3 regions of the Halalkalibacter sp. HAAS-P014 genome follow, and region 1 is predicted to be linked to each of the others. Evidence: predicted binding sites of a transcription regulator. Region 1 holds the regulator's gene; each other region holds the start of a gene.
What was found. The regulator Rex, encoded in region 1, represses fermentation and respiration genes when NADH is low (regulators of the CRP and FNR family bind a similar motif). The targets are predictions, from matches to a motif close to TTGTGAAATATTTCACAA.
Positions count from the first base shown of each region.

Region 2: AC1FXZ_RS18500 (DoxX family membrane protein) is a predicted target of Rex. The motif match lies at 1,547-1,564, and genes of this name have one in related genera.
Region 3: AC1FXZ_RS04710 (hemerythrin domain-containing protein) is a predicted target of Rex. The motif match lies at 1,837-1,854, and genes of this name have one in related genera.

Region 1 is NZ_JBWQTV010000030.1:35,531-38,818, reverse strand. Features, by position in the region: gene AC1FXZ_RS20895 (ABC-F family ATP-binding cassette domain-containing protein) at 1-628, opposite strand, end outside; gene AC1FXZ_RS20890 (redox-sensing transcriptional repressor Rex) at 879-1,514, shown strand; gene AC1FXZ_RS20885 (twin-arginine translocase TatA/TatE family subunit) at 1,652-1,834, shown strand; gene tatC (twin-arginine translocase subunit TatC) at 1,852-2,604, shown strand; gene AC1FXZ_RS20875 (DoxX family protein) at 2,789-3,288, shown strand, end outside.
Region 2 is NZ_JBWQTV010000023.1:129,493-132,780, reverse strand. Features, by position in the region: partial or broken rRNA gene rrf (5S ribosomal RNA) at 1-67, shown strand, start outside; gene AC1FXZ_RS18500 (DoxX family membrane protein) at 533-1,528, opposite strand; gene AC1FXZ_RS18495 (DUF3231 family protein) at 2,088-3,092, opposite strand.
Region 3 is NZ_JBWQTV010000005.1:186,921-190,208, forward strand. Features, by position in the region: gene AC1FXZ_RS04700 (penicillin-binding transpeptidase domain-containing protein) at 1-270, shown strand, start outside; gene guaC (GMP reductase) at 680-1,663, opposite strand; gene AC1FXZ_RS04710 (hemerythrin domain-containing protein) at 1,902-2,429, shown strand; gene AC1FXZ_RS04715 (HPP family protein) at 2,644-3,207, shown strand.

The sequences.
Region 1 (3,288 bases):
TTAGGTATTGCTCAAGCCACGTAAGCGTTGCGATATCAAGATGGTTAGTAGGCTCATCGAGAATAAGGAGGTCCGGTTTAGTTAACAATAGCTTTGCCAAAGCAAGTCTTGTTTTTTGGCCGCCACTTAACGTTGCAATTTTTGTATCGTAATCAAAATCTGCGAAGTTCATTCCAGAGAGCACACCACGAATATCAGCTTCGTATTGGTACCCACCCTTATCTTTGAACAAAAGTTGAAGTTGATCGTACTCTTTTAAAAGCTTTTCATATTTTTGATTGTTTTGAAGTAAATCTGGGTCGGACATCTGCATTTCCATATCTCGGATTTGTTGCTCCATTTTCCGAAGTGGAGCAAATACGGTTAACATCTCTTCCCAGATCGATAATTCAGACTCAAGACCTGTGTTTTGTGCTAGATAACCTAGATTCATTCCTTTTGGCATCATAACTTGCCCACTGTCATGAGAAATTTGACCAGCAATGATTTTTAAGAGGGTTGATTTTCCCGCACCATTTCGACCAACCAAGGCCACGCGCTCTCCTGTTTGGATATCAAGCTTAATATTTGTTAAGATGGGGTCAACCCCAAATGCTTTAGAAATATTTATACATTGTAAAATAATCATGATTTTCATTCCTAACTAACTAAAGTTAATTCTGTATTGCTTTATTTAGACTAGATGACATTTCAGTATATATAGCTTCAAGTAAAAATAGGAAAAATAAATCTTTTGCTTATTCCCTTTAGTGTATCGTAGAATAGATTTCTCAACAACTTAATGAACAGTTTTGTAAAACGATTACAAACTGTGTGAAATAGTGTACAATAACGTTATTCTTAAAGCCATACAAAGGATAATAGGAGGGAGGCAATAGATGAAAATTGATCAAACCAAGATTCCACAGGCAACAGCAAAGCGATTACCACTCTATTATCGGTTCTTGGAGAATCTCTCTGCCTCGGGAAAACAAAGAGTATCATCAACAGAATTAAGTGAGGCCGTAAAAGTCGACTCAGCAACAATTAGACGTGATTTTTCATATTTTGGTGCGCTTGGAAAAAAAGGATATGGCTACAATGTGAATTATTTGCTTTCCTTTTTTCGAAAAACACTTGATCATGATGAGTTAACGAAGGTTATTCTAGTTGGTGTTGGAAATTTAGGAACTGCATTTTTACAATATAATTTCTCAAAGAATAATAATACACACATTGTGAAGGCTTTTGATGTGGATGAGACTAAAATAGGTGAGGAAGTAGGTGGAGTAACCATCCACCATCTAAAAGACTTAAAACAGGTCCTGGACCCTGAGGTAACCGTTGCTATTTTAACTGTACCACAAGCTGCAGCACAAAAGATTGCTGATCAGTTAGTAGAATCAGGGATAAAAGGCATTTTAAATTTTACTCCAGCAAGACTTGATGTACCAGATTCGGTACGCGTCCACCATATTGACCTTTCAGTTGAATTACAAGCATTAGTGTATTTTTTAAAGCATTACCCGGTATAAAAGGTTATTAAAATGGGACAAGTTTTAGCCTACTAGAAGTACCTTAGATAGCATGTACAAATTTCCAACCATAAGGAGTCATTGCTATCTTTTTTAACACGCTCTATAATAGTAATTAGGACAAGGAGGTGCTACCCATGGGTGGTTTAGGCGCAGGTAGTATCGCATTAATTGCGATCGTTGCTTTATTAATTTTTGGTCCAAAGAAGTTACCAGAGTTAGGAAAAGCTGCTGGAAATACATTACGTGAGTTTAAGAATGCAACAAAAGGCTTAGCAGATGAAGATGAAAATAAGAAAAAAGATAACGATAAAGCCTAAGTAGGAAGGGGCTATAAATGGAACAACGAGACATGTCGGTAATGGACCACATAGTGGAGCTTAGACGAAGAATTATGATAACTTTAGTCTTCTTCATTGTGGCTCTTATTGCCGGCTTTTTTTTAGCTACACCATTAATCACTTACTTACAAAGCACACCTACAGCTCAAGATTTACCGATGAATGCATTTAAAATGACAGATCCGATACGGGTCTTTATGACATTTGCGTTTGCGAGTGCACTTATTATTACTTTTCCGATCATTTTATATCAACTCTGGGCTTTTGTTAGTCCCGGACTCCATGAGAAAGAAAGAAAAGCAACACTTGCCTATATTCCGTTTGCTTTTATTTTGCTGTTAACGGGGCTATCTTTTGCGTATTTTGTGCTATTCCCATTTATCGTACAGTTTATGGGGAATTTATCTGAACGATTAGGGATTACCGAACAATATGGTATAAATGAGTACTTTCAATTTTTATTTCAAGTAACAATTCCGTTTGGATTGTTGTTTCAACTGCCAGTGATCATGATGTTTTTTACACGGTTAGGAATTTTAACTCCGGCTTTATTAACCGAATTTAGGAAATTTGCTTATTTTATCTTACTTGTAATCGCTGGTTTTATAACACCACCAGAGATTTTATCTCATTTAATGGTGACCCTGCCGTTATTACTGCTGTATGAATTTAGTATTTGGGTCTCTTACTTAACGTATCGAAAAGTTAAACGGTTAGAGAGAGAACGAGAAGAAGCGAGCAAAGAGTGATTGCCAACAATGGCAACACTCTTTTTTAGTTACCGTTTGTGAAATAGTGAACAAAGTTTGACAACTAGCCAAGTGGGGTAGTCAAGCCTGTTTTGATGTTTTATACTATGGTTATAACAAGGTTGTGAAAACATTCACAAGTATTTGTGAAGAGTTGAGCAATACTAAAAGGAGGATTTCTATAATGATTGGACAATTTTTCAGAGAAAACAAATATATAGCTGGTTTATGGTTATTCTTACGTGTTTACTTAGGTTGGGCTTGGTTAACAGCAGGCTGGGGCAAAGTAACAGGAGATTTTAATGCAGGTGGATATTTACAAGGATCAGTAGCAAATCCAGTAGTGAATGGAGAAGCGCTTGTTTATCCGAACTACGTAACATTCTTGGAAACCTTCGCTATTCCGAATGCAGATTTATTTAGTGTAGTTGTAGCGTGGGGAGAAGTATTGGTAGGATTAGGACTCATTTTAGGTGTACTAACTTCAGCAGCAGCATTCTTCGGTGTCGTGATGAACATGTCATTCTTGTTTGCAGGAACAATTTCGACAAATCCTTGGATGATCATGATTTCGATGTTCATTTTAGTAGCAGGTGCAAATGCAGGACGCTACGGTGGAGATCGTTGGGTATTACCATATTTGAAAAATGCTATTAGTAGTAAAATGAGAAGCAAAGAACCACG
Region 2 (3,288 bases), on a different contig from region 1:
TCGTTAAGCTCTTTTGCGCCGATGGTAGTTGGGGGCTTCCCCCTGTGAGAGTAGGACGTTGCCAGGCAGTAAAACACAATCCAATAGGGTTGTGTTTTTTTATATGTAGAAATGTTACGCTCAAAAAGTTGAAGATATCTGGACTGAAGGAGCAGCGTCTTCTTCAAATGAACCGATGGATACATCATGAGACAGCATCTTGAAATACGTCATGTCCCCAAGTGAGACAAAATGTTTCTCTTCTTAGACAGACTGAATATCCCTCGTAGGAGAGAGAGTGTGAGCAAGGAAGTTGCTAAGCAGAATAAACATAACCCTACGGATAACGGGTTCAGGAGAGAAAATAACAACTATCATTTGAAGGCTTTAGATGATTTATTTTGTATATGATATAGCTCAGCCTAACTATTCAACATACGTAAAATCGGTCTTAATGTGTTTCGCTATATTTAGTAATAGAGTATTCCACCTTTTTCTGTGGGGACTTGTTGATATACTTTTTTATAGATGGGTTCCCTCTGCCTCCAAAATCCTATGCAAATCGATAATAAATCAATAAAAATGTACTTAGCACAAATAAAAAGTTTAGAAAAACAAATATCATTTGGTCCAATCGGGTTTTATGCATTTTAACTGGTGGATGATAAAAGGATATTCCTTCGATAATAAAAATTATTAAAACAATATGAATCATCCCATGTCCCACTATTTCAGTGTAGCCAAATATGGTCGTTGTCAGGATAAATAAAATGGTTACTACAACAGCCAATAAACGGTTGAGAATACCAACGACTAATAGGTAACCAACGACGAATTCAATAAATGCTGATAGAACAACAAATAGTTCAGGGGCAAAGCCAAAAGTAGGGACGTGATGGCGCTGAATAATATCGATAGCCATAAAAGGGTAAACCCATTTTTCTACTGCAACCCAACATAAACTTAAACCTGTTCCGAGATAAAGAAATGGAAACCCTGCCGTCTCCCATTTTGATCTCCCAACCAATAAAACACCGATAATAGCAAGGTAATACCCATAGTCTAGCATATGAAACCAACCGGAATAGCTCCAAACATGAATAAATAAACCAAGCAATAATATGGAAGCTATTTTTGTTGCATAGTGATAAGGAATTAATAGTAAAACAATAACCGTGTACATAAGAACCGTTTGCCAATTATGGTGGATAGTAAACTCAGGTGCAAACATCGTTCTATTAAGAACTTGTAAAATTAATGCGACAGCTGTACCATATTTTAAAATATAACGAGAGTACTTCCGATACCCATCTAACTTCATATCGATTGTGGAGACACCGGGAATCTTCATCAAATGTGTTATGAATTGAGATATTATCGCTAAAAAAAGAGCAATTAGTAAGGATAACATTATGAATTCTATTGAAAGGATTTGTTCAATAGGAACCTTTTCTGGTTCTTGCTCCGTAAACCATTTTACATGTGCGTTTGCAATAATTGGTGAAAAACAAATTAAGCCAAATAAAAGAATTGAATTGCATTTCTTCATTGGATATATCCCTCCTTTTTGTAACAAAGTTCAAAAATTAGTATCCCTTAATAAGTAGCCGATTATGTTGTCGTCCACTGAAAAAAGACTAAAAAAAGCCCATAGATGGGAAAATGTCGTATTGACGCATTAAGGGTATTTTTCGTTGTGAGCTCCAATGTTGAAACCTCACTAAAGAAAATAATTATATAAATAAAAAAGAATGATCCCATTCCATTAGTTATTGGTTAAGGAAGTATGAAATACCAAATGAATATATCGAAAAGGCTTGGGATGTTAGTGATGATGAATTGATAAACTCTGTTCACAATTTTGGGATAACAATAATTGAGGAGTTAGAAAGAGAATTACTAATATACATTGATGACCTCTTAGTTTTGGATGTTGAAGGGAAGTGCGATAATCCATTATAAAATGTTACTCTATTAAAGTAACGGGTGCGATGCTTCATCAAGAATTAGCGCTCTTTCTTTATTGTACTAACGGAGCAGTTTTGTTGAGTAAGAACTTTTAGTCAGAATAAAACACCTCCCATTAACAAGAGGTGCTAATTGGTTAATTATTTGTCTTTTGCAAGATTTTTTCTATTTGGTGCAAGTGGAGGCTCCTCTAACCACTTATACTGCGTCATTATATTGAACCATTCTTTTGTCACCATCAAGTTTTTCAATATAATCTCTTCATAAGTTACTACAAGATCTGTTCGCATTGCGGATGCAAGTCCTGTTCCATGATATGCTTGTGAGGTTTGCAATAGAAATCCAATATGATACAACATCAACTTATCTGAAAAAGGAGAATCCTGAGAAGTTGTGATTTCGGATTCCCAAGACATTGGTACAGGCAGATTATCTTTCTTTAATATACTGCTAAGTGCTTGAATTTGGTTATCTGAGTTTTTTTGCGTTGACTCCAAAAATTTTCTTACTTCTTTAGATTGAGCAACTTGGCTAAATGAAATAGAAAGAGTTTTCTCCAATATCTTCTTTTTCAAATTAAACGAAAGACTAATAATTTCAGTCGCAGCTAAAGGTCGTTTGTCCCCAAAGTAGCCATCTAAAAATTGTTGACCTGAAATAAATTCAGGAGTTGCTTCAGGATAAAAGTTAGGGTCTCTTTGAAAATGTCCCTTTTCTAACAGTAATTCTATCGTTTGATGATACATTCTTTTTCCGTCATTATCGCACGAATCATAAAAATATCTCAAATCCTTTCTTACAGAGGCGCTAAGTGATGTTGTGTGTCCCAATAAACCATGTAATGTCATAATGTGTAAATAGTGTAAACAAAAAATGTCCGAAAACAATCTTTTTGTCCCTTTATTAAGGTCTGAATCAGTAAACCCAATGGGTACAGGAAATCCCTCATTTTCAATAAACGTAGCTATCTGATTTTTCTGTTTTGCAAATGTACTTATCGCATCCTCAAATAGAATTCTTATTTTTTCATCTTCTATAATGGATAACATATACTTGTTTATAACATCAACAGCTGTACCATTAACATATTCTGCCCACAAAGTCCCTATCTCAGCAGATGTGAGCTTTAAATCCTCTTTATCCATAAAATCACCTCATAAAGTATATTTTACTAATTAGGATAGAAATATAATCTTTTTAAAAATATAAAGGAAATGTAAAGTTTGAATTCTTGAGAATTATTTATATAAGTATGAATGTGTATTAACTAAAAAAGGCAAGCAAAATACATGGCTTGCCTTTATCGTAAACAATGTACACAAGGTAATACTTGATGAATAT
Region 3 (3,288 bases), on a different contig from region 1:
GTTTTTCAAACCCTTGTATCTGTCGTAAATGATCAAAACGGTACGGCATATCGAACAGATGCTGGCCATAGCTTGAAACTTGCTGGTAAAACAGGGACTGCAGAGATTAAGGATTCCCAAGCAGATATTGATGGAGATCGTCTCGGCTGGTATACGAGTATCGATGTTGAAGACCAAGACTATATTGTTACCATAATGATTGAAGGTAAAACGAGTGGTGATGTCGTTGATATGTCAAACAGATTTTGGACCGGTCTTTTAAAAGATTAGAAGCTCTTATGAGGAAAAAGGCGCAACCTAGCTTAGGTAATAGTTACACCTTTAAGGTCTACGTAGAAAAGATGATCCATATATTTTCTATTAAGGAGGTTGTTGCTATGGCTATCACTAGGTGTGCTGATTGTGGTTGTATTGAACACAGTGACCGGAGAGAGTGTCCTTATTGTGAACGAACTTTGTGTGGAATGTGTATGGAAAAACAAGTGAAAATATATGCTTGGAATGGCTGCGCTTCATGTTGTATTGATTTTCGTAAACTAGCACACAATTAAATGATATGAAGGGGACCAACAATGGATGAGGTTGGTTCTCTTTTTATACAACGATAACAGACAAAATATGGGGATGTCTGAAATGGAATACTTCTCCTTTTCGCACATCCCCTAAAGCTAGTTAAAATTTAGTACACCTTGTCACCATTAAAAATGGAGTTTTTAACGACGACATAATCTACATTTCGAATAGAGTCTAATTTTTTTCCACCTGCATAAGAAATAGAGGATTGAAGATCTTCTTCCATTTCTTTTAATGTATCGTCAAGGGATCCTTTATGCTCGACATACATCTTTTTACCTTCTACATTTTTCTTTTCACCTTTTTGGAACTCTGAAGCTGAACCAAAATATTCTTTATATAGCTTTCCATCTTTTTCAATCGTTTCACCTGGTGATTCTTCATGACCGGCAAATAATGAACCAATCATAACCATCGTTGCCCCGAAGCGAATTGATTTTGCTATATCTCCATGAGTACGAATACCACCGTCAGCAATAACGGGTTTACTTGCTGCTTTTGCACACCAACGTAGTGCAGCTAATTGCCAACCACCAGTACCAAATCCAGTTTTGATTTTCGTAATGCATACCTTTCCTGGTCCGATTCCTACTTTTGTCGCATCTGCTCCAGCATGTTCTAATTCCCTTACTGCTTCTGGAGTTCCGACATTACCTGCGATTACAAAGGATTCCGGTAAGTGTTTCTTAATAAATTGAATCATGTTAATTACTTGATTAGAATGTCCATGTGCGATATCAATCGTAATGTATTCAGGTGTGAGTTGTTCCTCTGATAATTGTTGGATAAATTTGTATTCTTCTTCTTTAACCCCTACACTAATAGATGCAATTAACCCACGTGAATGCATGTCTTTAATAAAAGATTGACGCTTCTCTGGTTCAAAACGATGCATAATATAAAAGTAATTATTTTCAGCTAAATAAATGGCGATTCTTTCATCTATAATCGTCTGCATATTTGCAGGTACGACAGGCAGTTTAAATGAATGCTTACCTAATGTTACGGTTGTCTCACATTCAGAACGGCTAGTTACAACACATTTTGCTGGAATAAGTTGAATATCTTCGTAGTCAAACACATTTTCCATCATATACACCCCTAAAAACGAATATTTAAGATCAAATAATATAAAACGTTCGCCCATTTGGTAATTTACATCATTTTCAGCCGTATGTCAAAGTTTTTTTTATTATTTGTAAAAGAGAAAGGATTATGTTGAGTATTTATTAAAATTCTTTTGTCAATGGTTTGTAACCAAATTTGTGAGTTGTATCACAATTTTTAAGCTTGTTCTTTGTTAACCTATGAAAAAGGGGGTAAGTGAAATGGAATTTTGTCATATGGCAGGAAGTGTGTCAGAGCTATGCAGGCCACTTCAACAATTAAAAGATGAACATCGTCCTTTACGAACAAAAATGGAAAGTCTTTATAAATTTTCTCTATCTATAGAGAGTGTTTTATCAGGTGAAGATAGAAGACAGAAAATAGTGCAATTGCGTGAAGGTGTAGTCGAGTTTGTTAACGAATTAGACCCACATTCGGAAAGGGAAGAAGGAATCTTGTTTCCAATGGTGGCAAACTATATCGGAAGAGATTCAGGTCCTATATTTGTGATGGAATATGAGCATGACCAAGCGAAGGGCAATTTAAGAGAATTTTTAAAAGTAACAAATAAGATTACAGATTTTCTCTCGCAAGAAGACTCAAAAGCGATTACGAATTTGTACAATGAAGCTTATTTGACCTTAAAAGAACATTTCTTGAAAGAGGAAGAAGTATTGTTTCCAATGGCAGAAAAACTTCTTACAGATGAAGAAAAACAAATGTTAGAGAAGCGTATACAGGTTGTTTAATAGTAAAGAGGGAGCACGATTAATAAATCGTGTTCCCTCTCTTTTTATCGTGAATAAAAAAATAAAAGTTGTTTGTATTTTTGATATGAAAACCAATATATAAAATACGTTTTTATATTTACCTTTCCTAAAATTCCCTATATAATGAATTTTGTGTGAATAAATCTTACAAAGTACTTGATTTTTATTGTGGATTAGGGAGGGCTTTTTTGGAATGACTATGCAAAAAGAGAAACTCAAAACGACCGTTGAAATGCAAACGGGTTTCAGCTTTCCAAAGTATATAAGTAAAATGAAAGGGCTTCATGCCCAAGAAAATAAGCGACAATTAACAGATTCATTTATATCTGCAGTTGGTGGTTTGATCGCTATTACGACTGTTAGTCTTATTGTAGTTACTCTTGGATATCCAATGGCCTTAGGTCCAATAGGAGCAAGTTGTTTACTCGTGTTTGTGGCTTATAAAGGGCCTTTCTCTCAGCCTCGTCATATATTAGGTGGACATTTTTTGTCAACGTTAGCAGCTTTAGCTATTTGGGATGTATTTGGACGATCACATGTGACAATTGGAATTACATTAGCCGTTGTTGTATTGCTAATGGTTTTTACAAAGATGATGCATCCACCCGCAGCAGCAAGCGCAATCGTTGCTATAAATACACAAGTAGGGTGGGGGTTTTTAGGGGCAATTTTTGTTAGTGCAATACTAGTCGTTATTATTTCTGTACTATATAATAACTTGTTCAAATCTAGAACTTATCCACAAAGGTGGATGTAACTTTAAATCTTTACTATATTTTTTAACATTATGTAGGTGGCTATGGATGAAACAAATCCATAGCCTTTTCATTTTTTAGTA